DNA from 3 places in the Streptomyces sp. NPDC008001 genome. Region 3 is predicted to be linked to each of the others. Evidence: riboswitches for the same ligand, from Rfam matches in the RefSeq annotation. Region 3 holds a riboswitch; each other region holds the start of a gene.
The links. A riboswitch is a leader RNA that binds a small molecule or an ion and turns the genes downstream of it on or off. The one in region 3 is predicted to bind cobalamin.

Region 1 (9,745 bases), on a different contig from region 3:
GCCGGTGACGAGGCCGTCGTCCCAGAGGGCGACGGCCTCCCCGTGGGCGGGGAGGGCCTGGAGCGGGCGGTGGCCCTCGCGGGCGTACGTCCAGCGCAGGGCGCCGGTGTCCGGGGCGTACGCCTCCAGGCCGCCCGGCGCGAGACGCAGCCGGGGTGCGCCGGTGTCGCCGGCGAGGCGCACGGCCGGGTGCAGGGTGAGCCGGTCGCCGAAGGGGGCGTGCTGGGCGCGGCGGGCCGCGGCGGCCAGGGGCAGGGCCAGGAGCAGGGTGGCGAGGAGGAGCGCGAGGGAGGGCGGGAGGGGGGCGCGGCGACCGCCGTGCACCGTGTCCGCCGTCGCCATGGGGTCGCTCCTTCCGTACCGTTTGTCCTGGATATCCGGCCGCCGCCGGCCGGCCCCGCCGACACGCCGGACCGGGCATCCGATCAGCAGCGACATGGCGGGCGATTCACCGATACTCGGGGATGGGAAGGCGGTGGGCGCATGCAGTTCGACGACGACGCGGGGCTGGACACCTCCCAGGTGCAGGACGAGCGCGGCAGCCGGATCCCGGGCGGCGGGGTGACGATCGGCGGCGGCATCGTGGGGCTGGTCGCCCTGGTGCTGGGCCTGTTCTTCGGCATCGGCCCGCAGGAGCTCGGGCTCTCCTCCGGACCGGCGCCGGGCGGCACCGCGAGCAGCGACGAACAGGTCGGCCGGCACTGCCGGACGGGCCACGACGCCAACACCCGGGAGGACTGCCGGATCGTCGCCGTGGTCAACAGCGCCCAGTCGTTCTGGAGCCAGGAGTTCGCCCGCCGCTCGCGCACCTACACCCCGGCGTCGACCGTCTTCTTCACCGGCCAGGTCCGTACGGCCTGCGGGGCGGCGTCCTCGGCCGTGGGGCCCTTCTACTGCCCCGGCGACCGGAAGGTCTACCTCGACCTCGGGTTCTTCAACGAGCTGCGGACGAAGTTCGGGGCGAGCGGCGGGCCGTTCGCCGAGGCCTACGTCGTCGCGCACGAGTACGGCCACCACGTCCAGAACCTGACGGGCACGCTGGACCGCGCTCATAAGGACCGGGGGACGGGCGCCGGCAGCAGCTCCGTCCGGACCGAGCTGCAGGCCGACTGCTACGCCGGGGTCTGGGCCCGGCACGCCACGACCACGCCCGAGAAGGGGACCGGGCGGCCGCTGATCAGCAAGCTGACGCAGGAGGACATCGACGACGGCCTGTCCGCGGCCGCGGCCGTCGGCGACGACCGCATCCAGGAGAAGTTCCAGGGCCGGGTGACCCCCGAGAGCTGGACGCACGGCTCGTCCGCGCAGCGGCAGCAGTGGTTCAACACGGGGTACGGCACCGGGGACACCGCCCGTTGCGACACCTTCCGCTGACCGAGGAGTGACACCGGATGACAGGCACGCGCACCCCCGGCATCTACCCCACCCTGCTCTACCGCGACGCGAAGGCGGCGATCAAACAGCTCACCAAGGCCTTCGGCTTCACGCAGGCCGCCCTGTACGAGAGCGAGGACGGGACCGTCCTGCACGCCGAACTCGCCTACGGCGACGGCAGGGTGATGATCGGTTCGAAGGGGCGGGTGGGGGTGTTCGCCGAGGCCATGCGGGAGAGCGGGCCGGTGGGCGTCTACGTCGTCGTCGAGGACACCGACGCCCACTTCCGGCGGGCCGAGAAGGCCGGGGTGGAGATCCTGTCGCAGCCGACGGACGAGGCGTACGGCTCGCGGGACTACATGGCGCGGGACCTGGAGGGCAACGTGTGGAGCTTCGGGACGTACGTCCCGGGGGGCTGAGCCCGGCCGGCCGGGCCGGGCTCGCCCCACGCGTGCCGGCGCCTTTCAGACGCCGCCCGTGTGGACCTGGAACGCCGCCTTGCGGACGGCCTTGGCCAGGGCCGGGTCCGGGTGCGCCGCCGCCAGCGCGACGAGCACCTGCACCGTGCGCGGATGACCCACCGCCCGCACCTCCTCCAGCAGCCCCGGCACCGTGCCCTGGACCGCCGAGTCGAGGTGCCGCACGAGCAGCCGGCTCTCGCCGTGGTCGGCGACGGCGGCGGCCGTGTCCACCCACAGCCAGGTGGCCTCCTCGCGGGTGAGCACCTCGGCCGCCTGCTCCGGGTCGCGTCCCTCGTGCTCCGCGAGCCACAGCAGGGCGTACGGCCGCAGGCACGGCTCGTCCACCACGGCCCGCACGGCGGGCTCCGCGGCCGCGCCGACCGCCCGCAGCGCCTCGAAGGCCAGGCCCCGGACGAGGGCGTCGTCGCCGCGGGCCGCGTCCAGGAGCTCGCTGAGGGCGCTGCCGGCGGGACGGGCCGCGAGCCAGGCGCGGTACTCGGCGCGGGCGGGGCCCGGGGTGAGGTCGGCGCAGCCGCGCAGCATGGCTTCGGCGGACAGCTCGATGTTGCCCGCGGGGCTCTGGGCGGCGACGCAGATCTGCTCCAGCTTGACCCACACCGCCCAGTTGCCGAGTGGCGTCAGCACGGCCTCGGCCTGCGGGCCGGGGGCGCCCCGCACGACCAGGGCGCCGACGGAGGCGAGCCCTTCGAGCGCCCAGCCGAGGAGCTCCTCCAGCGGGTCGTCGTCCGTGGGGGCGGAGCGGGCCGGGGGGACGGGCCGGCCGCCGTAGGGCACCTCGCAGCGCTCGGCGCGGATCTCGGCGACGCGCTGCTGGAGCAGGTCGAGGAGCATCGCGACGGGAACGGAGCCGGCCGACAGGTGCATGACGGACAGCAGCTGGGGCGCGGCCTCGACGACCTCGGCGGCGACCGTCGCGTCCGCGCCGGCGGGTGCGGGGTGGGCCAGGGACCAGGCGTCGAAGAGGGCGACCCAGCCGCGCAGGACGGCGCCGTCGTCGCGGTCCCAGGCCTGCATGCGCCAGCCGGGGCGGGCGGTGCCGCCGTGCAGCTCGACGAGCCCGGCGAGGCGGGCGTGGTCCCAGTCGGTGCGTGCCTGGCGGGGCGTCAGGCCCAGGGCCGCGGCGGCCCGTCCGGCCGTCTCCGCGGGAAGCCCTCCGGTCGTGCCGGGGCGCAGGGTGGCGCCGCGGCCGCGCTCGTCGGCCGCCCAGCGGGCGACGCGGACCGCGCCGGTGAGACAGTCTCTGGCCTGCCGGGCCAGTTCGGCCGGGGCGGGGGTGCCGGCCGGCGGGCGGGGCGCCGGGCGGGTGCCTCGGTTCGCCACGGCCCGGCGGGCAGCGGCGATCGGCTGTCGGGGGACAAGTCTGAGCCGGGAGTCGCGCGGAGTACGGGACGTCACAGGAGCAGTCTTGCCGCTGCTGCTCCGAAAACCCAATCGGAATCAATTGTCCGGCGTTCCACCCTTCACTTCCTGCCGCTGGAACAGGGCTGCTTGGCGGCCGTGAGGACGTCACATGAAGGGGATGAGGAACCTCCGCAGCGCCTCTTCGTAACGCTCCGGGGAGGCATTCCACATCGCGGCGTGCGGGGCCCGGCGGACGGTGTGCAGGACGATCAGATCGGGGCGCCCGGCCGCCAGTTCGCGTGACGTGCGCCACGGGGCGACGGTGTCGTCGGGTCCGTGGGCGAGCAGGACGGGGACGCTCAGCCGGGCCGGGTCGCGGACCCGGTCGAGCCCGTCGGGGGCCATTCCGGTCCGGCCGCGGGCGGCGTGCAGGGCGAGCGGGAGCAGCGGGGCGGGCACGCCGCGGGCGGCGGCCAGGGCGTGCAGGGCGGCCGGCCAGTCGAGCACCGGCGAGTCCATGACGAGGCCGCTGATGTGCGGGCGCAGCTCCGGGTCGGTGACGGTCAGCAGGGCCATGGTGGCTCCGGTGGACCAGCCGTGCAGAACGACGCGGCGGGCACCGTGGGCCAGGGCGTAGCGGACGGCAGCGGCGAGATCGTGCCACTCGGCGAGCCCGAAACGGCTGATTCCGTCCGGTGGGCGGGGCGCCCCGGGGTCGCCCCGGTAGGCGAGGCCGAGGACCGGCATCCGCAGGCCGTGCAGGAACGGCATGACGACCATGGGGTGCTCGCGGGTGACGCCGAGGCCGTGCACGGTGATCACCCAGGTGTCGCGGGCGGCGGGCACGAACCAGGCGGGGAGCGGTCCGAGCTCGCCGGGGATGACGAGGTCGGCGTGGTCGAGGCCGAGGGCGTCGCGGGGGTTCCCGGCGTGCAGCTGCGGGGTGAGCCACACGCGGTCGCCCGGTTCCGGTGCGCCGCGTGTGACCCGCTCCAGGCGGCGGACGACGGCGTCGGCCGGGTGCGGGGCGTCCCCGACGACGGGGCCGACGACGGCGTGCAGGCCGCGGCCGGTCAGCCCGTAGGTGCCGGGGCGCAGCGAGGCCTGGTGGCGGGTGAGGGTGATGCGGTCGCCGTCGACGGAGTGGACGGTGAGCCGCGGCTGGTCGGGCGGGGGTCCGCCGGGGCCGGCGCGGAGGGCGGCGTCCGAGGCGTACCGGCCGGCCGCGAGGGCGGCCGTTCCGGCACCGATCGCCGTGACGGCGGCCACGGCTGCGGTGGTCCGTATGCCCATGCCCTCCAGTGTGGGCGGCGCGGGCGGTCACGGCCAGTGGGCGAAGCGCGCGCCGGGCGGCCCCGGGACCTGCCGCTGCGACGCGTGCTGTCAGCCCTGCGGGCCGTAGCCGCGGAGTTTCTCCGCCGCGCGGTCCGCCTGGCCGGGAGTGAGGAGGGCGGGGGCGCGGCCGGGCACGGAGGAGGCGGTGAGCCAGACCCGGCACATCCACTCCAGCTGCGCGGTGCGGTCGTACGCCTGGCCGAGGCTCGCGCCGTAGGTGAGGGTGCCGTGGTTGCGCAGGAGGCAGCCGGTGCGGCCGGTGAGGGCCTCCAGGGCGTGCGCGGCCAGCTCGTCGCTGCCGTAGAGGGCGTAGGGGGCGACGCGGACCGGGCCGCCCAGGGCACCGGCCATGTAGTGGATCAGGGGCAGCTCGTCGACGAGGGTGGACACGGCCGTGGCGTGCACGGCGTGGGTGTGCACGATCGCGGCGGCGCCGGTGGCGCCGTAGACCGCGAGGTGCAGGGGGAGCTCGCTGGTGGGGGCCAGGTCGCCGAGGAGCGGGCGGCCCTCCGGGTCGACCGCCACCAGGTCGCCCGGGGTGAGCCGGTCGTACGGGATGCCGCTGGGTGTGACGACGACGACATCGCCCACCCGGGCGGAGACGTTGCCCGAGGTGCCGACGACGAGGCCGTCGGCCGTGGTGCGGCGGGCCGTGGCCACGACATCGGCCCATGCCCGGCGGATCTGCTCGGTCACTCGCATCCGTTTTTCGCCTCCGGTTCGCGTCACTGCTCCGCCCGGCCCAGTTCACCTTCCGTTCACCCAAGGTCTTTACGGTCGCTGCTGTACTGACCATCGAGCTGATTGCCTGGGTGAATGGAACACATCACGCTTCTCATCGGGATCGTGATCGTCACGGCCTTGGTGTTCGACTTTACGAACGGCTTCCACGACACGGCCAACGCCATGGCCACCACCATCTCCACCGGCGCCCTCAAGCCCAAGACCGCAGTGGCGATGTCGGCGGCCCTGAACCTCGTCGGTGCGTTCCTGTCCGTCGAGGTGGCCAAGACCATCTCCGGGGGAATCATCGATGAGAGCGCCGGCATCCGGCCCGAAGTGATCTTCGCGGGGCTGGTCGGCGCGATCGTCTGGAACCTGCTGACCTGGCTCGCCGGGCTGCCCTCCAGCTCCTCGCACGCCCTCTTCGGCGGCCTCATCGGCGCGACGGTGGTCTCCGCCGGCTTCCACGCGGTCAACGCCGACAAGGTCGTCATGAAGGTCCTGATCCCGGCCGTCGCCGCGCCGATCGTGGCCGGCCTCGCCGCCTGGTGCGCGACCCGGCTCACCTACCGGCTCGCCCGCGGGCGTGACGAGCGCGACACCGCCAAGGGCTACCGCGCCGGGCAGATCGCCTCGGCCGCCCTGGTCTCCCTCGCCCACGGCACCAACGACGCCCAGAAGACGATGGGCGTGATCACCCTCGCGCTCGTCGCCGGCGGCGTCGTCGCGCCGCACGCGGACCCGCCGCTGTGGGTCATCGTCTCGGCCGGCCTGGCCATCGCGCTCGGTACGTACCTGGGCGGCTGGCGCATCATCCAGACCCTCGGCAAGGGCCTCACGGACATCAAGCCCGCGCAGGGCTTCGCCGCCCAGACCGGCGCCGCGACCGTGATCCTCGCCTCCTCGCACATCGGCTTCGCGCTCTCCACCACCCAGGTCTGCTCCGGCTCGATCATGGGCGCCGGGCTCGGCCGCAAGGGCGGCGTCGTGCGCTGGTCCACCGCCGGGCGCATGGTCCTGGCCTGGGGCCTGACCCTGCCCGCGGCCGGCCTGGTCGCCGGTGGCGCCGCCTTCCTCGCCGACCAGGGCGACTGGGGCGTGGCCGCGGTCGCCGTCCTCGGCCTGGCCGTCTCCGGCGCGATCTGGATGGCCTCGCGCCGCAAGCCCGTCACCCACGGCGACCTGGACGAGCGCGGCACCGAGCCCGCCGCCGAGCCGGCCGGTGTCGTCACCGCGGCCCTGCAGGCCGTCGCCCCGCCGCCGGCCGGCCCCCTGGCCGCCGCGGTCTCTCCCTCCCCCGAGGCCGGGCGGGCTCCTGCCGCCGCCGCGGCGAGCTAAGGCAAGGAAGAAACAGCATGCACATCGACTGGGCGGCTTTCGGCCAGGTCTTCGGCGTCAGCCTCGTGGTGACGGTCGGCCTGGTGGGCATCTTCACCCTGGGCATCATGGGCACGGCGCCCCGCACGGGGGGCTCGCCGGAGACGGGTGCGGGCGCCGGTGTGCTCGCGCGCTCCGGGGCCTACGCGTGCTTCGCGCTGTGCGCGGCGGCCGTGGGCTACGGCATCTACCTGATCGTGGCGTAAGCGCCGCGCTCGTCTCCGGACGGCCGGGTCTCCTACGGGGCCCGGCCGTTCGCGTACCCGCGGACGGAGGCGTGAGCGAGGGTTCGGACCAGGTCAGACGTGAGTTGACGGCGCCCGCGGCGCATGGTGGACTTCCGGAGCCAAACGGCGACAGCAGAGGAAGCCGGTGCGAATCCGGCGCGGTCCCGCCACTGTCACCGGGGAGCGCCTCCCCTCAGGACGGCCACGGCAGCGAGCCGGAAGGCCGGGGCGGCGCGGATCCGGGAGCCAGGAGACTCTGGTCGCCGGTCACGTCGAGCCAGGGCGCGGACCCTGAGTGAGGACACATCGTCATGCCCGGCGCCCGCCACCGAACGCCCCTCCCAGCCCCCTTCCCCCGCCGAGGCGTGACGGCGGTCTGAGCCGATGCGTGCCGATCCGATCGGTTTCGCGTGCGGCGCCGCCCTCGGCTTCCTCGGTGACCGCGTGCTGGGCGACCCCCGCCGCGGCCACCCCGTCGCCGCGTTCGGCCGCGCCGCCCTGTCCGTGGAGCAGCGCTTGTGGCGCGACCACCGCGGCCGCGGAGCCCTGCACACCCTCGTGTGCGCCGGGGGCGCGGTCGCCGGTGCCGCGCTGCTGGCCCGTACCGTACGCGCCTCCCGCTCCCGCACCGCCGAGGTCGCGCTGACGGCCGCCGCCACGTGGGCCGTGCTCGGCGGGACGTCCCTGGGCCGGGAGGCCCGCGCCATCGGGGGCGCGCTCGCCGCCGGTGACGTGGAGGTCGCCCGCGAGCGCCTGCCGCACCTGTGCGGCCGCGACCCGCAGGCGCTGGACGGGCAGCAGATCGCCCGCGCCGTCGTGGAGTCCGTGGCCGAGAACACGTCCGACGCCGTCGTCGGCGCCCTCGTGTGGGGCGCGCTCGGCGGCGTGCCCGGCCTGGTGGGCTTCCGGGCCGTGAACACGCTCGACGCCATGGTCGGCCACAAGTCGCCCCGCTACCGCCGCTTCGGCTGGGCCTCGGCCCGCCTGGACGACGTGGCGGGCTGGCCCGGCGCCCGGCTGACCGCCGCCCTCGCCGTCCTCGCGGGCCCCGACCCGCGCGGCGCGTGGCGGGTGGCCCGGCGCGACGCGTCCCGCCACCCCAGCCCCAACGCGGGCCCGGTGGAGGCCGCGTTCGCGGGCGCGCTCGGCGTGCGGCTCGGCGGGACCCTCGCCTACGCGGGCCGGACCGAGCACCGCCCCGTGCTGGGCGCGGAGAACCGCCCCGTGGTGTCGGCCGACATCGAACGCGCGGTGCGCCTCTCGCGCCGGGTGTCACTGCTGGCCCTGGGAACGGCAGTTGCGGCCCGCACAGTGGGCAGTCTGCTTATGACGGCAAGGAGGAGCCGGTGACGGCTGACAGGAGCGGGCCCGCGGGTCCGCGGGGCGGGGGCCTGCTGGTGGCCGGCACCACCTCGGACGCGGGCAAGAGCGTGGTGACGGCCGGCATCTGCCGCTGGCTGGTCCGCAAGGGCGTCAAGGTCGCGCCGTTCAAGGCGCAGAACATGTCGCTCAACTCGTTCGTGACGCGCGAGGGCGCGGAGATAGGCCGCGCGCAGGCGATGCAGGCCGCGGCCGCCCGCGTCGAGCCGAGCGCGCTCATGAACCCCGTCCTGCTCAAGCCCGGCGGCGACCGGAGCAGCCAGGTCGTCCTGATGGGCAAGCCGGTCGGCGAACTGAGCGCCCGCGGCTACCACGCGGGCCGCCAGGAGCAGTTGTTCGGCACGGTGACCGACTGCCTGGAGGAGCTGCGCCGCACGCACGACGCGGTCATCTGCGAGGGCGCGGGCAGCCCGGCCGAGATCAATCTGCGGCGCAGCGACATCGTCAACATGGGCATCGCCCGGGCGGCCCGGCTGCCCGTGGTCGTGGTCGGTGACATCGACCGCGGCGGCGTCTTCGCGTCCTTCTTCGGCACGACGGCGCTGCTGTCGCCGGAGGACCAGGAGCTGATAGCGGGTTACGTCGTCAACAAGTTCCGGGGCGACGTGTCGCTGCTGGAGCCGGGCCTGGACATGCTGTACGGGCTGACGGGCCGGCGGACGTTCGGCGTCCTGCCGTTCGCGCACGGCCTCGGCATCGACGAGGAGGACGGCCTGCGGGTCTCGCTGCGGGGCGCGGTGCGCGAGTCGGTGGTGGCCCCGCCGCACGGCGCGGACGTGCTGCGGGTCGCGGTGTGCGCGGTGCCGCTGATGTCGAACTTCACGGACGTGGACGCGCTGGCCGCCGAGCCCGGCGTGGTCGTGCGCTTCGTGGACCGCCCGGAGGAGCTCGCCGACGCCGACCTGGTGGTCGTGCCGGGCACGCGCGGCACGGTGCGCGCCCTGGCGTGGCTGCGCGAGCGCGGGCTCGCGGACGCCCTGGCCCGGCGCGCGGCGGAGGGCCTGCCCGTCCTGGGGATCTGCGGCGGCTACCAGCTGCTGGGCGAGCGGATCGACGACGAGGTCGAGTCGAAGGCGGGCACGGTCGAGGGGCTGGGCCTGCTGCCGGTGCGGGTGCGGTTCGCGGCGGAGAAGACGCTGGCGAGACCGGTCGGCACGGCGCTGGGCGAGCCCGTGGAGGGCTACGAGATCCACCACGGCGTTGCGGACGTGCGGGGCGGCGACGAGCCGTTCTTGGACGGCTGCCGGGTGGGCGCGGTGTGGGGGACGCACTGGCACGGCTCGCTGGAGAGCGACGGGTTCCGCCGGGCGTTCCTGCGGCGCGTCGCGGAGGCGGCGGGGCGGGCGTTCGTCCCGGCACCGGACACGTCGTTCGCGGCCCTGCGCGAGGAACAGCTGGACCGGCTGGGCGATCTGATCGAGGAACACGCGGACACGGACGCGCTGCTGCGGCTGATCGAGGACGGGGTGCCCGGCGGGCTGCGGTTCATTCCGCCGGGGGCACCGC
Region 2 (9,745 bases), on a different contig from region 3:
CAGCTCGGCAGAGCGGGTGAAAAACGCGGCCGGCGGCAGCCGGACGGCGGGCCCGGGGCAGGATCAGGGATCGTTGCGGAGCCTCGCCGCCCAGCAGGCCGAGGTGATCACGTCGTCCACCAGCACGGCGTCCGCCACCGGGCAGGCGGGATCCCTCCCGTCCCGTACCGCCGCCGCGAAGTCGGCGATCAGCTCCACGTGCGGGCCGGGGCCGGGGTCCGCGTCGAGCGGGTCCAGGGTCAGGAAGCGGCCCCCGGCGGTGACGTCGAGCCGGTCCCGCCCGGCCCCGCCGGCCCAGGCGAACCGGCACTCCGCCGACGTGCCCGAGTCCCAGCCCAGCGTGACGTGCGCGCGCCGCTCCGCCCCGGCGGCGAACCTGCGGCCGAACCGCGCGCCCACGCGCACCGGCGGCCCCAGCACCGACAGCAGCAGGTCCAGGCGGTGGCTGCCCGCGTCGGCCAGCACGCCGCCGCCCGCCGCGGCCGGGTCGGTCCGCCAGTGCGCGGGGTGGTCCGGCGCCGGGTCGAAGGGAGCGCAGAAGGTGACCTGCACGCGCGCGGGCGCGCCCGCGGCGAGCGCCTCGCGCAGCCGCCCTGCAGCCGGGCCCAGCCTCCGGTGGTACGCGACCCCCGCGCGCAGTCCGGCCCCGGCCGCCTCCGCCGCCAGCGCGCCCCCGCCGCCGAGGGCGCCGGCCAGCGGCGTCTCGACGAGGACGTGGCAGCCGGCCCGCAGCGCGTGGAGCGCGACCGGCACGTGGCCGGCGACGGGCGTCGCCACGTAGACCGCGTCGGCGGCCGTCAGCCGGCCGGGGTCGTCACCGCCCGCGGGCACCCCGTGCTCCGCGGCCGCACGGGCGGCGCGGCCCGCGTCCCGGCCCCAGAGGTAGACCGGCTCCTCGCCGAGGGCGCGCAGGGCGGGCAGCACCCGGCTCCGCACGACGTCGCCGTGGCCGGCGACCGCCCACCTCACGGCCGGACCGCCACCGCGTCGCGGAGCCGGAGCTCACGGCGGCCCACCGGTTCGTATCGGCGCATGGTGATCCCTCCACGGCGAGGTTCACGGAATGATCTCCAACTCACCATAAACGGAAGGGTGTTTCAACAGTTCAGGCGCCATGTCCCGCCCTTGACACCCCTATTGGTACAGTCCAATATCGCGACTGTCCGGGCATCGCACCAGGAGGTACCCAGCCATGCTGTCCCACGGTCGCGGCGAGCAACTCACCCAGCTGTCCCATGCGGTGCTCCAGCCCGGCTTCGAGGGCACCACGGCGCCGGACTGGGTCCGCCGCAGGATCGCGGACGGCGGCCTGGCGTCCGTCGTCCTCTTCGGCCGCAACATCGCCGGCCCGGAGCAGGTCGCCCGCCTCACGGCGCAACTGCGCGCCGAGAACCCCGACGTGATCATCGCGATCGACGAGGAGGCTGGTGACGTCACCCGCCTGGAGGCCTGGACGGGCGCGTCCCGCCCCGGGAACCTGGCGCTCGGCGCGGTCGACGACACCGGCCTGACGGAGTCCGTCGCCCGCGACATCGGCCGCGAGCTCCACGCGGCCGGCGTGTCCCTGAACTACGCGCCCAGCGCCGACGTCAACTCCAACCCGCGCAACCCGACCATCGGCGTGCGCTCGTTCGGCGCCCGTACGGACCTGGTCGCGCGGCACACCGCGGCCTGGGTGCGCGGCCTGCAGTCCGCGGGCGTCGCGGCGTGCGCCAAGCACTTCCCCGGCCACGGCGACACCGCCGTCGACTCCCACCTCGGCCTGCCCCGCGTCACCGCCCCGGCCGAGGAGCTCGCCGCGACCGCCCTGCCGCCCTTCGCCGCGGCGATCGGAGCCGGCGTGCGGGCGGTGATGACCGGCCACCTCCTCGTCCCCGCGCTCGACCCCGGCCTGCCGGCCACCCTGAGCCGCCGCATCCTGGTGGACCTCCTCCGCGGCCGGCTGGGCTTCACCGGCCTGATCGTCACCGACGCCGTCGAGATGAAGGCGGTCGCGGCGCGCTACGGCATCGGCGGCGCGAGCGTCCGGGCCGTGGCGGCCGGGGCCGACGCGGTGTGCGTCGGCGGCGAGCACGCGGACGAGGCCCACACCGCACTCCTCGCGACCGCGCTCGCCACCGCCGTCCGGGACGGCGTCCTGCCGGAGGAGCGGCTGGCCGAAGCGGCCGCCCGGGTGGCGGAGTTCGCCGCCTGGTCCGGGGAGCGCTTCCGGGCGCACGCGGCGGACGGCGCGGCTCCGCCCTCCGGCATCGGGCTCGTCGCCGCCCGCCGCGCCATGCGGGTCACCGGCCGTGCGGACGACTCCCTTCCGCTGCCGGGGGACCCGCACGTCGCCGAGTTCGCCCCCACCTCCACCCTCGCCGTCGACCGGCGGACGCCGTGGGGCGTGGCGGCCCCGCTGCGCGAGCTGCGCCCCGGCGCCACCTCCGTCCGCCTCACGCAGGACGAACTCGCCGCGGACGCGGGCGTCCTGGAGCGCGAGGTGCTCGTCCCCGCCGCCGGCAAGCCGCTCGTCGCCGTGGTGCGCGACGCCGCCCGGCACCCGTGGATGTCGGCCGCCCTCGACCGGGTGCTGGGCGCGCGGCCCGATGCCGTCGTGGTCGAAATGGGCGTCCCCGGTGCGGACTCGCCGGGCGCCGTGCACCTCGCGACGCACGGGGCGACCCGCGTCTCGGGGCAGGCCGCGGCCGAACTCCTCGCCGGTGAGGCCCACTTCTCCGGCTCATGACGTTGTCATACCGATATGCGGACAGGGGGTGACGTCCGGCGGGGCCCTCGCCTATGTTTCCTGCGCATCACGCAGTGATCACAAAGGGGGGAGTCACCATCATGACGGAACCACCGGAGGGCGGCGGCAGGAGGGCGGTCGTGACCGCGCCCCTGGCCGTGGCCGGAGTGTGCCTGGCGATACCTTTCGTCGCGATGCTGTGGGTCGACTCCTACGCCCGGACCGGACCCGCCTTCATCGGCATCCCGTTCTTCTACTGGTACCAGATGTTGTGGGTGCCCGTCTCGACGGCGCTCACGGCGACGGCGTACGTGATCGTGCGGCGCCAGGAGCGCGCCCGCAGGGCGGGTGAGCAGCGGTGAAGGACGGCGTGAACGGCGTGGCACTCGCCGTGTTCATCTTCTTCTTCCTGGCCGTGACGGTCATGGGCTTCATGGCGTCGAAGTGGCGGCGCGCGGAGAGCGCCGAGAACCTCGACGAGTGGGGGCTGGGCGGCCGGTCCTTCGGCACCTGGGTGACGTGGTTCCTGCTCGGCGGCGACCTCTACACCGCGTACACCTTCGTGGCGGTCCCGGCGGCGATCTACGCGGGCGGCGCGGCCGGCTTCTTCGCGGTCCCGTACACGATCCTCTGCTACCCCCTGGTCTTCACGTTCCTGCCCCGCCTGTGGTCGGTCTCCCACAAGCACGGCTACGTGACGTCGTCGGACTTCGTCCGCGGCCGGTTCGGCTCCAAGGGGCTCTCGCTCGCCCTCGCGCTCACGGGCCTCCTCGCGACGATGCCGTACATCGCGCTGCAGCTCGTCGGCATCCAGGCGGTCCTGGACGTGCTGGGCGTGGGCGGCGGCTCGAACTGGTTCATGAAGGACCTGCCGCTGCTGATCGCGTTCGGCGTGCTCGCGGCGTACACGTACTCCGCCGGACTGCGGGCGCCCGCGCTGATCGCCTTCGTCAAGGACGCGCTGATCTACATCGTGATCATCGTGGCGATCATCTACATTCCCATCAAACTGGGCGGTTTCGACCACATCTTCGCCAAGGCGGGCGATGCGTTCGCGGTGAAGAACCCGGAGACCGGCAAGCCGCGCGGCGCGCTGGTGAGCGGGCCGGACGCGCAGTGGTCGTACGCGACGCTCGCGCTCGGCTCCGCGATGGCGCTCTTCCTCTACCCGCACTCGGTGACCGCGGTTCTCTCCAGCAAAGGCCGCAACGTCATCCGCCGCAATACGACGATCCTGCCGCTCTACTCCCTGATGCTGGGTCTGCTGGCGATGCTCGGCTTCATGGCCATCGCCGCCGGGATCAAGGTGAAGAACGGGCAGCTCGCGATCCCGCAGCTGTTCGAGGACATGTTCCCGGACTGGTTCACCGGGGTGGCCTTCGCGGCCATCGGGATCGGTGCCCTGGTGCCGGCGGCGATCATGTCGATCGCCGCCGCGAACCTTTTCACCCGCAACATCTACAAGGACTTCATCAGGCCGGACGCCTCGCCCGAGCACGAGGCGAAGGTCTCCAAGCTCGCCTCGCTGCTGGTGAAGGTCGGCGCGCTCGTCTTCGTCCTCACCATGGACAAGACGGTCGCCATCAACTTCCAGCTGCTCGGTGGCATCTGGATCCTGCAGACGGTCCCGGCGCTCGTGGGCGGGCTCTTCACCCGCTGGTTCCACCGCTGGGCCCTGCTGGCCGGCTGGGCGGCCGGGATGGTCTACGGCACCTGGAAGGCGTACGACACGCCGAGCGCCACGCAAGATCATTTCGGTAACACCAACCTCATCCCGTTCCTCGGGGAAAAGGGGTATATCGGACTGACCGCCTTCGTGCTCAATGTGATCGTCGTCATCGTCCTGACCTTCGTCCTGAAGGCGCTCCGAGTGCCGGACGGCGTGGACGAGACCACGGCGGCGGACTACACCGCGGACGCCGGCGACCCCGGGGTCCAGGAGGAGCTCCCGCCGGCCACGGCAGGGGTCCCCGGCGGGCACTAGAGCGCCTTTGGCGGGGCCTCCCGCCCCGTGAGGCCGACCGGGCCGCCGCGCCCCCTCCAGGGGGGCGCGGCGGCCCTTCGCCGTGCCCCGCCCAAGAGGCCTCCCGCGGCCCCCGGACGCCCCTCGGGAGGCCCCCGGACGGCCGGTGAACCCACCCTCAACACCGGGGCCTGATAACACATTCCGACCCATGCGCTTACCGCGCGACACAACATGTGGGGGCGCGTACGGGGGGCGGCACTAGATGTATGCTCATCCTCGCTGTCGTCGCAGGGGAATCCGGTGGAAATCCGGAACTGTCCCGCAACGGTGCATGTATGCCGTTAAGCCGCGCATGCAGGAGTCCGAGTACCTGCCGGCAGCACGCCCTCCACCGAGCCTGCCCTGGGCTCGGCTATGGGCGTTGAATTCGTCCGGGCCTCGCGGGTTGGGCCGGCGGACGCCTACGCGGCATGCCCTCGTACGCCGGGCATGCCCGTACGCGACCGTCGTGCTCTCCTGCCGGCCCACCAAGCCGAGCGAGGGAGAGCCTCAGTGACCATCGCGCCCGCAGATCCGGTTTCAGGTCCGGTCTCAGCGACTGCGGAAGAAGCCACCGGCGGCCCCGGGACCGCGCTCCTGCGCACCCTGACCGACCTCACCGCCGACCTTCCCGCCACCGACCCGGGCAAGGTCGCCGCCGCCGCGCTGCGGGGCCGGAGCGCCACCTCCGACGAGGCCGAGCTCCGCTCCCTCGCCACCGAGGCCGCCGCCGGTCTGATCGCCGAGGAGCCCGAGTACTCCCGCCTCGCCGCGCGCCTGCTCACCCGCGCGATCGCCGACGAGGCCGCCGGCCAGGGCGCCACGTCCTTCTCGGCCTCGGTCGCCGTCGGTCACCAGGAGGGCCTGATCGCGGACGAGACCGCCGCGTTCGTCGCCACCCACGCCGCCCGCCTCGACGAGCTCGTCGAGAAGGCCCTCGCCGACGGCGCCGACGACCGCTTCGGCTACTTCGGCCTGCGCACCCTGCACAGCCGCTACCTGCTGCGCCACCCGATCCACCGCGACGTCATCGAGACCCCGCAGCACTTCCTGCTGCGCGTGGCCTGCGGCCTCGCCGAGGACCACTCGGAGCGGGCCCTGGAGGACGTCGCCGAGCTCTACCGGCTGACGAGCACCCTCTCGTACCTGCCGTCCTCCCCGACGCTCTTCAACTCCGGCACCCGCCACCCCCAGATGTCGTCCTGCTACCTGCTGGACTCCCCGCTGGACGAGCTGGACTCGATCTACGACCGCTACCACCAGGTGGCGCGGCTGTCGAAGCACGCCGGCGGCATCGGCCTGTCGTACTCGCGCATCCGCTCCCGCGGCTCGCTGATCCGCGGCACCAACGGCCACTCCAACGGCATCGTGCCGTTCCTGCGCACCCTCGACGCCTCCGTCGCCGCCGTGAACCAGGGCGGCCGCCGCAAGGGCGCGGCCTGCGTCTACCTGGAGACGTGGCACGCCGACATCGAGGAGTTCCTGGAGCTCCGCGACAACACCGGTGAGGAGGCCCGCCGCACCCACAACCTCAACATCGCGCACTGGATCCCGGACGAGTTCATGCGCCGCGTCGAGGCGGACGCCGACTGGTCGCTGTTCTCCCCGGCCGACACCCCGGACCTGGTCGACCTCTACGGCGACGAGTTCGACGCCGCCTACCGCGCCTACGAGGCCGCCGGCAAGGCCGTCAAGACCATCCCGGCCCGCGTGCTCTACGCCCGCATGATGCGCACCCTCGCGCAGACCGGCAACGGCTGGATGACGTTCAAGGACGCCGCCAACCGCACCGCCAACCAGACGGCCGAGAAGGGCGCGGTCGTCCACTCCTCGAACCTCTGCACCGAGATCCTCGAGGTCACGGACGACGGCGAGACCGCGGTCTGCAACCTGGGCTCGGTCAACCTGGCCCAGCACCTGGGCGCCGACGGCGAGATGGACTGGGAGAAGCTCGACCGTACGGTCCGTACGGCCGTCACCTTCCTCGACCGCGTCGTGGACATCAACTTCTACCCGACCGAGCAGGCCGGCAGCTCCAACAGCCGCTGGCGCCCGGTGGGCCTCGGCCTGATGGGCCTGCAGGACGTCTTCTTCCGGCTGCGCCTGCCCTTCGACTCGGCCGAGGCGAAGGCCCTGTCCACCAAGATCTCCGAGCGGATCATGCTCGCGGCGTACGAGGCCTCCGCCGACCTCGCCGAGCGCAACGGCCCGCACCCGGCCTGGGCCGCGACCCGCACCGCCCGCGGCGTGCTGCACCCGGACCACTACCCCAACGCCGTCGCCGCCTGGGAGGACCGCTGGGAGGCGCTGCGCGCCCGCATCGCCGAGGTCGGCATGCGCAACTCGCTGCTGCTCGCCATCGCCCCCACCGCGACCATCGCGTCCATCGCGGGCGTGTACGAGTGCATCGAGCCGCAGGTCTCCAACCTCTTCAAGCGCGAGACGCTCTCCGGTGAGTTCCTGCAGGTCAACACCTACCTGGTGGAGGACCTCAAGAAGCTCGGCGTGTGGGACCGCACCACCCGCGACGCCATGACCGAGGCCAACGGCTCGATCCAGGACATGCGCTGGATCCCGCAGGAGGTGCGCGACCTCTACCGCACCGCCTGGGAGATCCCGCAGCGCGCCCTGATCGACATGGCCGCGGCCCGCACCCCGTACCTGGACCAGAGCCAGTCGCTGAACCTCTTCATGGCCTCGCCCACCATCGGCAAGCTCAGCTCGATGTACGCGTACGCCTGGAAGCAGGGCATCAAGACGACGTACTACCTGCGCTCCCGTCCGGCGACCCGGATCGCCCGGTCGGCCAGTGCCGCCGCCACCGTCCCGGTGCAGCAGGCCGCGCCCGACGCGGACGCCATCGCCTGCTCCCTTGAGAACCCCGAGTCCTGCGAGGCCTGCCAGTAATGAGCTCCACCGAGAAGAACCTGCTCGACCCGGGCTTCGAGCTGACCCTGCGTCCGATGCGGTACCCGGACTTCTACGACCGCTACCGCGACGCGATCAAGAACACCTGGACCGTCGAGGAGGTCGACCTCCACTCGGACGTCGCCGACCTCGCCAAGCTCTCCCCGGGTGAGCAGCACATGATCGGCCGCCTCGTCGCGTTCTTCGCGACCGGCGACTCGATCGTGGCGAACAACCTCGTGCTGACGCTGTACAAGCACATCAACTCGCCCGAGGCGCGCCTGTACCTGTCGCGGCAGCTGTTCGAGGAGGCCGTGCACGTCCAGTTCTATCTGACGCTGCTCGACACCTACCTGCCCGACCCGGACGACCGCGCCGCCGCCTTCGACGCGGTGGAGAACATCCCGTCGATCCGCGAGAAGGCGCAGTTCTGCTTCAAGTGGATCAACGAGGTCGAGAAGCTGGAGAGCCTGCAGACGAAGGCCGACCGCCGTCGCTTCCTGCTCAACCTCATCTGCTTCGCCGCGTGCATCGAGGGCCTGTTCTTCTACGGCGCCTTCGCCTACGTGTACTGGTTCCGCAGCCGCGGCCTGCTGCACGGCCTCGCGACCGGCACCAACTGGGTGTTCCGCGACGAGTCCATGCACATGGACTTCGCGTTCTCCGTCGTGGACACCGTCCGCGAGGAGGAGCCGGACCTGTTCGACGACGAGCTCCAGCAGCAGGTCACGGACATGCTGAAGGAGGCCGTCGAGTGCGAGCTGCAGTTCGCCCGCGACCTGTGCGGCGACGGCCTGCCGGGCATGAACACCGACTCCATGCGCGAGTACCTGCAGTGCGTCGCCGACCAGCGCCTGCAGCGCCTGGGCATCGCCCCGGTGTTCGGCTCGGAGAACCCGTTCTCCTTCATGGAGCTGCAGAACGTCCAGGAGCTGACCAACTTCTTCGAGCGCCGCGCGTCCGCGTACCAGGTGGCGGTCGAGGGCACGGTCGCCTTCGACGACGAGTTCTGATCCTCCGGCGGTCCCGCTGACGATCCGGCGGTCCGGCCCGTCCCCTCCGGGGGGCGGGCCGGACGCGTTTCCGGAAGGAGACGTCCCCTACTCCACTACTCCACCGGCCGCTGCAGCCGCGCCACGAACTTGTAGCGGTCCCCCCGGTACACCGACCGCACCCACTCCACCGGCTGTCCCTGCGCGTCCAGCGAGTGGCGGGAGAGCATCAGCATCGGCAGGCCCACGTCCGTGCCCAGGAGCCCCGCCTCGCGCGGGGTGGCCAGCGACGTCTCGATCGTCTCCTCCGCCTCCGCGAGGCGGACGTCGTAGACCTCGGCCAGGGCGGTGTAGAGCGAGGTGTACTTGGTGAGGCTGCGCCGCAGCGCCGGGAACCTCTTCGCCGAGAGGTGGGTCGTCTCGATCGCCATCGGCTCACCGCTGGCCAGCCGCAGCCGCTCGATGCGCAGCACGCGGCCGCCCGCAGCGATCTCCAGCAGCTTGGCGAGCCGGTCGTCGGCCGTGACGTAGCCGATGTCCAGGAGCTGGGAGGCCGGCTCCAGGCCCTGGGCGCGCATGTCCTCCGTGTAGGAGGTCAGTTGCAGCGCCTGGGAGACCTTGGGCTTCGCGACGAAGGTCCCCTTGCCCTGGATGCGCTCCAGCCGGCCCTCCACGACCAGCTCCTGGAGGGCCTGGCGGACGGTCGTGCGGGAGGTGTCGAACTCCGCGGCGAGGGTGCGCTCCGGCGGCACGGGGGTGCCGGGGGGCATGGTTTCGGTCATGTCCAGCAAATGGCGTTTCAGGCGGTAGTACTTGGGAACGCGCGCGGTCCGCGCGCCGCCCGGCGCGCTGCCGCCCTCGGCCGTACCGCCCTCGGTCGCCATGGCCTGCCTTCCCGACTCCGATCCTGCTGCTGTCACCGGCTCCTCCGTCTGTCGCGGTCACATGGTGGCACGGGCAGAGCCCGAGGGGCCCGGAGACGCCCAGGTCGACCTCGAGGTGTCGGTCCGGTAACGGAGCCGACAGCGACTCTTATACACCCTTGACACCCCAAAAGGTCTAGGCCAAGCTGCGGGCACTGGTCTAAACCATTAAAGACCACATTCGGTCCTT
Region 3 (9,745 bases):
CGTGCCGACGGAGGAGCGCGAGGTGGGGGCGGAGCGGCGCTGCTCCAGGGCGACGGCCGGGGGCAGCCCGGTGATCTCCTCGACCTTGGGCGCGCCGACCTGGTGGATCAGCCGGCGCGCGTACGGGGCGACGGATTCGAAGTAGCGGCGCTGGGCCTCGGCGTAGACGGTGCCGAAGGCGAGGCTGCTCTTGCCGGAGCCGGAGACGCCGGCGAAGACGACGAGGGCGTCGCGGGGGATGTCGACGTCGACGGCCCGGAGGTTGTGCTCGCGGGCACCGCGCACCCGGACGTAGGGGTCGTGCATGGGGGCTCCGGGGCGTCGGGGTGCGTGCGGCGATGGGGGTCGGAACGGGTGCGACTGAAGAGGGCGATTCTATTTCCCCCGCCCGCCCCTTCCCGTAACCGGGGGGCTCGGCTCCGGCCCGGGGAGCCTCGCTCCGGGCCTGCCGGAAATCCCTTGACGGCGTCAGTGTTACGTATAACCATGCGTCTTGTGATCTCACCCACGAGCACGTCATCACCGGGCACACCGGATGCACCGGCCTCACCGGACAGGGCCTCGCGGCCGGGGGAAGCGGCGGACGGCGGGGCCGCGTCATGAGCTACGCGGACCTGCTGCGCGGCCCCCACGTGGTCCGGCTCCTCCTGGGCACGCTCGTCGGGCGGCTGCCGAGCGCGATGGCGTCCGTGGCGGTCCCGCTGGCGCTCCGTCAGGCGGGCGCGTCGTACGGCTTCGTCGGCGTGGCCGTCGGGGCGTTCGCCATCGCCTCCGCCGCCGGCGGGCCGCTGCTGGGCCGGCTCGTGGACCGGGTGGGACAGCCGCGTGTCCTGCTGCCGACGGCGCTCGTGGCGGCCGTGGGCTTCGCCGTCGTCGCCGTCGCGCCCGGCAGCACCGCGGCCGTCCTGACGGGCGTCGTCCTCGCGGGTGCGGCGACGCCCCCGCTGGAGCCGTGCCTGCGGGCCCTGTGGCCGGACCTCGTCGCGCCGGGGAAGCTGGAGTCGGCGTACGCCCTGGACTCCGCCTCCCAGGAGCTGGTCTTCGTCGGCGGGCCGCTGGTGGTCGCGGGCGGCGTGGCGGTCGCCTCGCCCTCGGCGGCGCTGTGGGCCGGCGCGCTCCTGGGCGTCGCCGGGGTGCTCGTGGTCGCCACCGCCCCGCCCGCGCGGGTCTGGCAGGCGCCCGCCCGTGCCGCCGGCCGGCTCGGGCCGCTGCGCAGCCGCGGCCTGGTCGTGCTGCTCACGGGGCTCACGGGCGCGGGCGTCGCCATCGGCACGCTCAACGTCCTCGTCGTCTCCTACGCGGAGGAGCACCGGATGCCCGGCGGCGCCCCGGCGCTGCTCGCGCTCAACGCCCTCGGCGCGCTCGCCGGAGGACTGGGCTACGGGGCCGTGCGGCACTGGCGGGTGGCGCCGCCGCGCCGGACGCTGCTGATGATGCTCGGTCTGACGGCCGGGTACGGGCTGTTGTGCCTGCTGCCCGCCCCGCCGTACATGGCCGGTCTGATGCTCTTCACCGGGCTGTTCCTCGCGCCCGTCCTCACCGTCGTGTTCGTGCTGGTGGGCGACCTCGCCCCGGCCGGCACGGTCACCGAGGCGTTCGCCTGGCTGGTGACGCTCATGACCGCGGGCGTGGCGCTGGGGTCGGCCGTCACCGGCACGGTGCTGGAGGAGGCGGGGCCCGCGTGGGCCGCGTCGTGCGGCGTCGCGGGACTCGCCGCCGGCACCCTGGTGATCCTCGCCGGGCAGGCGCAGCTCGTGCCGGCGGCGCGGGAGGCGGCGGAGGAGGCCGCCGCGCACGCAGCCTGACCCGGGGTCAGCTCTCGGCCGTGGCCGCCGTGCGGGCGGCCCAGCGCTGCTCCACCTTCCCGAAGCGCCAGTAGCCGAGGGCCGCCGCCCACACCACCACGAACAGGCCGACGATGACGAAGCCGGCGTTGTCGAGGTTCAGGCCGGAGATCCAGCCGGTCACCGCGTCCTCCATGCCGAGCTTCTCGTGCAGGACGCCGACGAGTTCGACGGTGCCGATGAAGAAGGCGACGGCGATGGACAGGCCCGTGATGGTGAGGTTGTAGTAGACCTTGCGGACGGGGTTGGAGAACGCCCACTGGTAGGCGAAGTTCATGAACGTGCCGTCCAGGGTGTCGAAGAGGCTCATCCCGGCGGCGAACAGCAGCGGCAGGCACATGATCGCGTACCAGGGCAGGCCGGCGGCGGCGCCGCTCCCCGCCATCACCATCAGCGTGACCTCGGTGGCCGTGTCGAAGCCGAGGCCGAAGAGGAAGCCGAGCGGGAACATCTGCCCGGGGCGGGTGATGGAGCGGGTGAAGCGGCCGAGGATGCGGTTCATGAAGCCCCGCGAGTCCAGGTGCTGCTCCAGCTCGGCCTCGTCGTAGCGGCCCTCGCGCATCGCGCGGAAGACGCGCATGATGCCGGCGAGGGCGACGAGGTTGAGCGCGGCGATGAGGTAGAGGAAGCCGCCGGAGACCGTGGTGCCGACCAGGCCGAGCGTCCGGTGGGTGGTGGACCCCTCGTCCATCAGCTTCCCGGCGAGCCGGGTGCCGCCCGCCACCAGCAGCGTCAGGAGGACCACGACGCCGGAGTGGCCGAGCGCGAACCAGAAGCCGACCGACACCGGGCGCTTGCCGTCGGCCATCAGCTTGCGGGTGGTGTTGTCGATGGCGGCGATGTGGTCGGCGTCGAAGGCGTGCCGCATGCCGAGGGTGTAGGCGGTGACGCCGAGGCCGGCGCCGTAGACCTGGGAGCCGACGGTGTAGTGGCCGGGGGCGACGAGCAGGTAGAGCACGCCGAACGCGACGACGTGCAGGGCGGCGACGACGGCCAGCAGGCCGGCGGTCCGCACGGTGTCCTGGCGGCGCCAGTGGAAGGCGGCCGCGGGGCCGCCGGGAGAATCGGTGGGTCGGGACATCTTGGGTTGAACGCTCCAGCACCTCGTGGACCATTTGCGAGATGCCGTGGCCGGTCTCCTGGCTTACGGGTCCGTTCGCGCCCGTCCCCGCCTTCCCGGCAGCCGGCTGCGGCCAGTGGCTCCGCGCGCCGTGGGGCGGCGCGCGGAACGGGACGGTCACTCCCCGATCACAGTGGCGAGGGCCGCTCCGGACTGGGACCTCGACGGTCCTTCACCGGTCTTCCCGAACACCACGGCCGGGTCACTGTAACGCTCGGGGGGCCTTGACGCGAAGGTTCCGCAGCTGCGAGGAGTTTGCAGCTGCCGGGGGCGGGGTGGGGGAGCACGACCTGGGGAACGGTGCGCCGTCCCGGCCGGGCCGGGGTCAGGCCTCCCGCGGGCCGTCCAGCGCGCGGCCGCCGAAGCTGCCCTCGCCCTCGGACGCCTCCTGCCACCAGGCCTCCAGGGCGGCCTGGTCCATGCCCGCCCACACGGGCGTGGCCCGCACCTGCGCCCGGCCGAGCCGGCGGCCGAGGTCCACCACCGCGCGGCCGGCGGGCGACCGCGCGGCGTCGTAGGCCGCCACGGCCTCCGCCCAGCTCCCGGCGGAGGCCAGGCAGCGCTCCAGCACCGCGGCGTCCTGCAGCGCCTTGACCGCCCCGCTCCCGGAGTGCGGCCGGGCGACGGCGGCCGCGTCGCCGACGAGCACGAGCCGGCCTTCCCCGTAGTGCGGCACGCACAGGTCGTAGACGGGCTGGACGTAGGTGGCGTCCTTGGGCGTGCGCCGGACGACCTCCTGCCAGTACGGCGGGAAGTGCGCGTCGACGACGGCCCGGTGCTGGTCCGTCAGCGCGTCGGGCACCTCGCCCGGCGGCAGGCCGGCCGCGTCCTTCAGGGACAGGCCGTGGGCCGGGTCGGCGGGCACGGCGTAGAAGACCCAGTTGGCGCCGGTGCCGGTGCCGCCCGGCCCCGGGATGCGGTAGACGATCATGTGGCCGCCGGGGAAGGCGACGGTGGCCGCCTCGTCGCGCGCCCACGCGCCGGGCGGGCCGGGCAGTTCCTCCTCCGGGAGCACGCCGCGCCACGCCAGGTATCCGGCGTAACCGGGCACCGTCGCGTCCCGGGTTGCGGCCCGGACGACGGAGCGGTACCCGTCGGCGCCGACCACGAGGTCGAACCGCTCCTCGCGGCCGCCGGCGAAGCGCAGCACGGCCCCGTCCGGCCCGGGCAGCACCTCTTCGACCGCCGTCCCGCGCTCGTAGGCGACGGAGGAGGGTATCCGCGCCCGCAACCCCTGCCAGAGCGACCCCCAGTTGTACGAACGGAACCCGAACGGCAGCGTCCCGATCCTCCGTCCGGCCCTGTCCGCGCCCTCCCGGACGATCCAGGGGCGCGAGGCCAGCCGCACCCAGGGGACGGCCGGGTCGAGGTGCCCGGCCGCCACCAGCTCGGCGTGCCGCCGTTCGTGGACGGCCAGGCCGACGCCCCGGTCCTCCAGCCCCGCGGCCGCCCGCTCGTACACCACCACCTCGCGGGCGCCCGCGCGCGCCGCGGCGAGCGCAGCCGCGCACCCCGCGATGGACCCGCCCACGACCGCCACTCGTCCTGCCTGCATCCCCAGCCCCTCCCCTTGCTTCTGGCACCTCGTGCCACTTCCGTCACGGGCGGAACCTACTCCGCCGGTCCGGCCCCCGTCACCGGCGTGTCGGAACGGTGGACGGAGCCGACACGCCGGTGCTACCAGTGCACTGAACGCATAATCAGGTCAGCCGGACCCCATCCGGCACGAGAAGGGGCTGACCGCCATGGCAGACACGGCAGGCAGGGCAGACACCGGAAGACAGCCGGACGACCGGGTCGGCTTCGTACGCCGTATCGGGCTGTTCCAGGCCACCGCCATCAACATGAGCCAGATGTGCGGCATAGGCCCCTTCGTCACCATCCCCCTGATGGTCGCGGCCTTCGGCGGCCCGCACGCCGTCATCGGCTTCGTCGCGGGCGCCGTGCTGGCCCTGGCCGACGGGCTGATCTGGGCGGAGCTCGGCGCCTCGCTGCCGGGGGCGGGCGGCAGCTACGTGTACCTGCGCCAGGCCTTCCAGTACCGGACCGGGAAGCTGATGCCGTTCCTGTTCGTCTGGACGATGATGCTCTACTTCCCGCTGGCCCTGTCGACGGGCGTCATCGGCTTCGTGCAGTACCTGACGTACCTCTGGCCGGGCATGACGCAGACCCAGGGCGACCTCACCGGCCTGGTGCTGATCGCCCTCGTCGTCGTGCTGCTGTGGGGCCGGGTGGAGAACATGGCCCGGATCACCACCGTGCTCTGGTGCGTGATGATCCTCTCCGTCGTCCTCGTCATCGTCGCCGCCTACACCCACTTCAGCGCGGATCTGGCCTTCACCTACCCGTCGGACGCCTTCGAGCTGACTTCGAGTCACTTCTGGATCGGGTTCGCCGCGGGCCTGACCATCGGCATCTACGACTACGGCGGCTACAACACCACCGCGTACATGGGCGCCGAGATCAAGAACCCCGGGCGCAACATCCCCCGTTCCATCATCTACTCCATCCTCGGCATCATGGCCATCTATCTGCTGCTGCAGATCGGCACCCTGGGCGTGGTCGACTGGAAGGACATGCTCGACCCGGACAACCCCGCGTCCTCCTCCATCGCCTCGGCCGTGATGGAGACGACCTGGGGCAAGGGGGCGGCGGACGCCGTGACCGTGCTCATCCTCGTCACGGCCGTCGCCTCGGTCTTCACGGGTCTGCTCGGAGCCTCCCGGATCCCGTACAACGCGGCCCGGGAGAAGGTCTTCTTCCGGCCCTTCGGCATCCTGCACGCACGCCACCGCTTCCCCGTGCTGGGCCTGCTGTCCATGGGCGGGATCGGCTGCGTGGGCTTCCTGATAGGGCGTCACACGGATCTGGCGACGCTGATCCAGCTGCTGCTGACGGTCGTGGTGCTCGTCCAGGCACTGGGGCAGATCGCGGCCGTCACGGTGCTGCGGCGGCGCCAGCCCGCGCTGCGGCGCCCGTACCGGATGTGGCTCTACCCGCTGCCGAGCCTGGTGGCGCTGGTGGGCTGGCTCGTCATCTACGGCTACGCGGACCGCAATTCACCCGGCCGGCACCCCATCGAATGGTCCCTGGCCTGGGTCGGGGCGGGCTGCGTGGCCTTCGTGCTCTGGGCGCGCTACGAAAAGGTGTGGCCGTTCGGACCGCGGGAGATCAGCGAGGAGTACCTGCACGGCGCGGACCCGGACACGGATCCGGCCGTGGATCCGGAACCGGAGGCGGATCCGGAGGCGGTGGTGCGCTCCGTGCCCGATCCCCGCCCCGACGCCGAGGGGCGCACCGGTGGCGGCGGGAACCCGGACGCGGACCCCGACGCGGACCCCGGCACAGGAGTCCCCGCCGAGCGGTGATACTTGCATTCATGCCTGTTTCTGCCTCCCCGCACTCACCTCCCGCCCCGCGCACCCCTGCCGCCCGCCGGCGCAGGCTGTACTGGCACCGCCTCTTCTTCGGGTTGTGGTTCCGCCCGGTCGAGATCCTGGACGAGGCGCGGGACCGGAGCGTGTGGGGGGCGGCGGCGTTCCTCTGCGTGCTCTGCGGGGCACTGGGGACGATGGGCCGGGACTCCTTCTGGGAGGGGTGGCGGGTGGGCCCCGCGCTGGCCCTGGAGGCCATGGCGATAGCCGACGTGGTGCTCCTCCTCGCCAGCCTGCTGCTGGGCATCGTCACCCAGGCGATCGCGCGCCGGCTCGGCGGCAACGGCAAGTTCGGCCCGACGGTCACGCTGTTCGTCGTGCTGTTCTGGGCGACGGACCTGCCGCGGCTCGCGCTCGACGCGTGCCTGCCCGGGGACTCCTTCCCCGTACGGGCGGCGGCCTGGATCACCTCGGCCTTCGGCTACGCCTTCGCCACCCTGCTGATCCGCGGTCAGCACCACCTGCCCACGCACAAGGCCGTGGCGGCGGTGAGCATACAGATGCTGGCCGCGGTGGCCCTGCTGAAGTTCCCTGCCGCCGCGGGCTGATGCGCCCGGGCCCGGCCCTCGGGGAGTCGAAGGCCCGCCCGGTGCGACGGGGGATGCACACCGGGCGGGCTCGAGGACAGTTCTACCTCATCAAGGATGGGTTATGCACCAAAAACCTGTTCGGCTTTGCTGACTACCAGCGAACAGGGAGCGAAATCAGGCCACGTGCTCGCACCGAAGGGCGCCACGCCAGTTCCTCCCGCGCCACGTCGAGCGCGAGCCCCGGGAACCGCTCCAGCAGCGCTGCCAGCGCCGTTTCCGTCTCCATCCTGGCCAGCGGCGCGCCGAGGCAGTGATGGATCCCGTGACCCAGCGCAAGATGGCCGGAACGATCACGGTGCGGATCCAGCCGGTCCGGCTCGGAAAAGTGATGAGGGTCACGATTGGCCGCGGCGAGGGACAGCAGGACGGTTTCCCCGGCCGGTACGGTCACGCCGCCGATCTCCACGTTCTCCAGCGGAAACCTCCGGATCGCGAGCGGCGCGGGCCCGTCCCAGCGCATGAACTCCTCCACGGCCGCTCCGAGTCCGGCCGGATTCGTGCGCAAGAAGTCCGTCAAGGCGGGGTGGTCCAGCAGCGCCAGGACGGCGTTGGCGATCAGGTGGACGGTGTTCTCGTAGCCCGCGAAGAGGATGAGGAAGGCGAGCGAGGTGAGCTCGTCCTCGGAGAGCCGGTCGGCGCCGTCGCCGTCGCCGCTGTCGCGGACGGCGATCAGGTCGGAGAGCAGGTCGTCGCCGGGGGCGGCGCGCTTGCTCGCGACGAGGCCGGTGAGGAAGCGCATCATGTTGCCGATGGCTTCCTTCATCAGGTGCGGCCGGGACGGGTCCGGGGTGATGAGCGCGTCCGTCCAGGCCCGGAAGTCCGTCCGCTGGTCCTGCGGCACACCGAGCAGGTCGCAGATGACGATGATGGGCAGCGGCCCCGCGTAGGACGCGAGCAGGTCCGTACGGCCCTCGGCCTCGACCGCGTCGAGGAGTTCGCCGGCGATCCGGCGGACGGGCGCGCGGAGCTTGTCCACGCGGCCGGGGGTGAAGGCCTTGACGACGAGCCGGCGGATCCGGGTGTGGTCCGGGGGATCCATGTTGAGCAGGTTCTTGTCGAGGGCCGGAGGCAGCGAGAAGCCGGCGTAGTTGCCCGGAGCGGCATTGCGCTTGTCCAGCGAGAGCCGCGGATCGGCGAGGGCCCGGCGCACGTCCTCGTAACGGGTCACCAGCCAGGCCGGCCGCCCGTCGGGGCCGGTGAAGCGGTGGACCGGGCCGGCCTCGCGCAACCGGGCGTAGGTGCCGTACGGGTCGGTGGTGAGCGCGGTGACGTCGGCGGGCGCGAGGGCGCCGGGCGGGGCGGTGTTCTGCATGGGATCCGACTCTAGGCCTGTCCGTTGGCTCTCGGGTCTCGGGTCTCGGGTCTCGGGTCTCGGGTCTCGGGTCTTCCGGGATGTTGCGCCGGCCGCCGGGACGACACGGGCCGCGCCGGGTCCGTCGTGGTGACGGACCCGGCGCCGGCCTGTGGCGCAGGCGGCCTTGACCCCCGTCCAGGGCCGCCTCGTCCATGGGCCGCACGCCGTCAGGGACGGCGTGCCGCGCTGATTTCCCGTAGTTCGCCGAGGACGGCCTCCACCACCGGGTCGTGGTAGACGTCCGCGACGAGCGCCAGGTGCTCGTGTTCTTCCGCCGGATCGGCGCTGACGGTGATGACGACGCTGTCGGCGTGCGGGACGGGCACGTGCCCGGTGATCTGGTTCTGCAGGCCGCGGCGGAGGGCCGCGGCCTCCACGACCGCGGCGAGGCGGCGCTCGTCGAACGAGGCGCCGGCCGCCTTGCTGCGGGCGATGTCCAGGGCGGCGGGCTCGACGTGGCGGCGGATGCCGCGCTGGATGTCACGGATCTCCGCCATCTGCCGGTTGGCCCGCCACTCCAGGTCGGCGAAGGGCCAGCGGCCCGTCAGACCGTGCCCGGTGAGGGTGACCTCGGGGGCGTGCTCGGTGACGGCCTGCCAGAGCGGCTGGAGCCGGCGGAGCCTGCGCCACGCGGCGACGCGGGGTCCCGCGGCGGGCAGCGAGAAGCCGAGCAGGACCAGCAGGGCGGCCACCGAGGCGCTCAGCGGGGCGACGCCGTTGGACAGCCAGTAGACGTCGTGGCCGGCCCAGGTCAGGGCGAAGCCGGCGAGCTTGCACACGCAGTAGAACAGGCCGAGCCAGCAGCCCGCGGCCAGGGTCCGCAGGCCCTTGGCGAGCCAGGACGGGCCGAGCTGGGCGGCGTAGCGCGGGCAGAGGGCGCCGAGCCCGGCGAGGCTCGTGCCGAAGATGGCCAGATACAGCACCAGGAAGGCGACGACGCCGGGGGCGTCGGCGTAGGCGGTGCTGAAGTCGCGGGGGTGCTCGACGGCGTCGGGCCGGCCGACGGCGAAGCAGACGACGGCCGCGGCCCAGGCGGCGGTCACGACGGCGACGGCGAGGCGGGAGCGCACGGCGGCCCGGGCGCGGGCCGCCGCGTCGCCGTGGCTGGTCCAGCGCAGCAGCAGGATCGTGGCGCCGGTGGCGAACAGGACCACGGCCGAGTAGAGGAAGACCATGGCCAGGTTGGCGACGCCGGTCAGCCGGTCGAAGGCGCGGTAGACGCTGGGCGCCGAGAACAGGAAGACGACGGGCACGCCGGAGGTCATCAGCGCGGTGAGACCCAGGTCGACGTTGCCGCGGTCGCGGAACCACGCGCGGGCCTTGTATCCGACGATGGCCCAGGTGATCGCGCTGAAGGTGAGGTAGAGGGCGTCAAACAACGTCGCCTCCGCCGATATCGCCGC

Region 1: linked by a shared signal. The riboswitch ahead of ACFZCD_RS16300 (cobalamin biosynthesis protein) and the one ahead of ACFZCD_RS20470 (HoxN/HupN/NixA family nickel/cobalt transporter) in region 3 are both predicted to bind cobalamin.
Region 2: linked by a shared signal. The riboswitch ahead of ACFZCD_RS11885 (ribonucleoside-diphosphate reductase subunit alpha) and the one ahead of ACFZCD_RS20470 (HoxN/HupN/NixA family nickel/cobalt transporter) in region 3 are both predicted to bind cobalamin.

The regions. Positions count from the first base shown of each region.
Region 1 covers NZ_JBIBIZ010000005.1:491,089-500,833, reverse strand. Annotated here, with positions in the region: gene ACFZCD_RS16340 (hypothetical protein) at 1-342, opposite strand, end outside; gene ACFZCD_RS16335 (neutral zinc metallopeptidase) at 484-1,374, shown strand; gene ACFZCD_RS16330 (VOC family protein) at 1,392-1,793, shown strand; gene ACFZCD_RS16325 (hypothetical protein) at 1,839-3,251, opposite strand; gene ACFZCD_RS16320 (alpha/beta hydrolase) at 3,363-4,490, opposite strand; gene ACFZCD_RS16315 (class II aldolase/adducin family protein) at 4,581-5,234, opposite strand; gene ACFZCD_RS16310 (anion permease) at 5,349-6,593, shown strand; gene ACFZCD_RS16305 (hypothetical protein) at 6,611-6,838, shown strand; cobalamin riboswitch at 6,994-7,116, shown strand; gene ACFZCD_RS16300 (cobalamin biosynthesis protein) at 7,244-8,209, shown strand; gene ACFZCD_RS16295 (cobyric acid synthase) at 8,206-9,745, shown strand, end outside.
Region 2 covers NZ_JBIBIZ010000004.1:60,597-70,341, forward strand. Annotated here, with positions in the region: gene ACFZCD_RS11865 (Gfo/Idh/MocA family protein) at 64-969, opposite strand; gene ACFZCD_RS11870 (glycoside hydrolase family 3 protein) at 1,193-2,728, shown strand; gene ACFZCD_RS11875 (DUF3311 domain-containing protein) at 2,830-3,090, shown strand; gene mctP (monocarboxylate uptake permease MctP) at 3,087-4,712, shown strand; cobalamin riboswitch at 4,931-5,087, shown strand; gene ACFZCD_RS11885 (ribonucleoside-diphosphate reductase subunit alpha) at 5,247-7,640, shown strand; gene ACFZCD_RS11890 (ribonucleotide-diphosphate reductase subunit beta) at 7,640-8,653, shown strand; gene ACFZCD_RS11895 (GntR family transcriptional regulator) at 8,749-9,516, opposite strand.
Region 3 covers NZ_JBIBIZ010000007.1:310,997-320,741, reverse strand. Annotated here, with positions in the region: gene ACFZCD_RS20480 (ABC transporter) at 1-306, opposite strand, end outside; gene ACFZCD_RS20475 (MFS transporter) at 600-1,805, shown strand; gene ACFZCD_RS20470 (HoxN/HupN/NixA family nickel/cobalt transporter) at 1,813-2,925, opposite strand; cobalamin riboswitch at 2,956-3,175, opposite strand; gene ACFZCD_RS20465 (FAD-dependent monooxygenase) at 3,290-4,519, opposite strand; gene ACFZCD_RS20460 (amino acid permease) at 4,710-6,332, shown strand; gene ACFZCD_RS20455 (YIP1 family protein) at 6,344-6,946, shown strand; gene ACFZCD_RS20450 (cytochrome P450) at 7,080-8,300, opposite strand; gene ACFZCD_RS20445 (MAB_1171c family putative transporter) at 8,510-9,721, opposite strand; gene ACFZCD_RS20440 (hypothetical protein) at 9,714-9,745, opposite strand, start outside.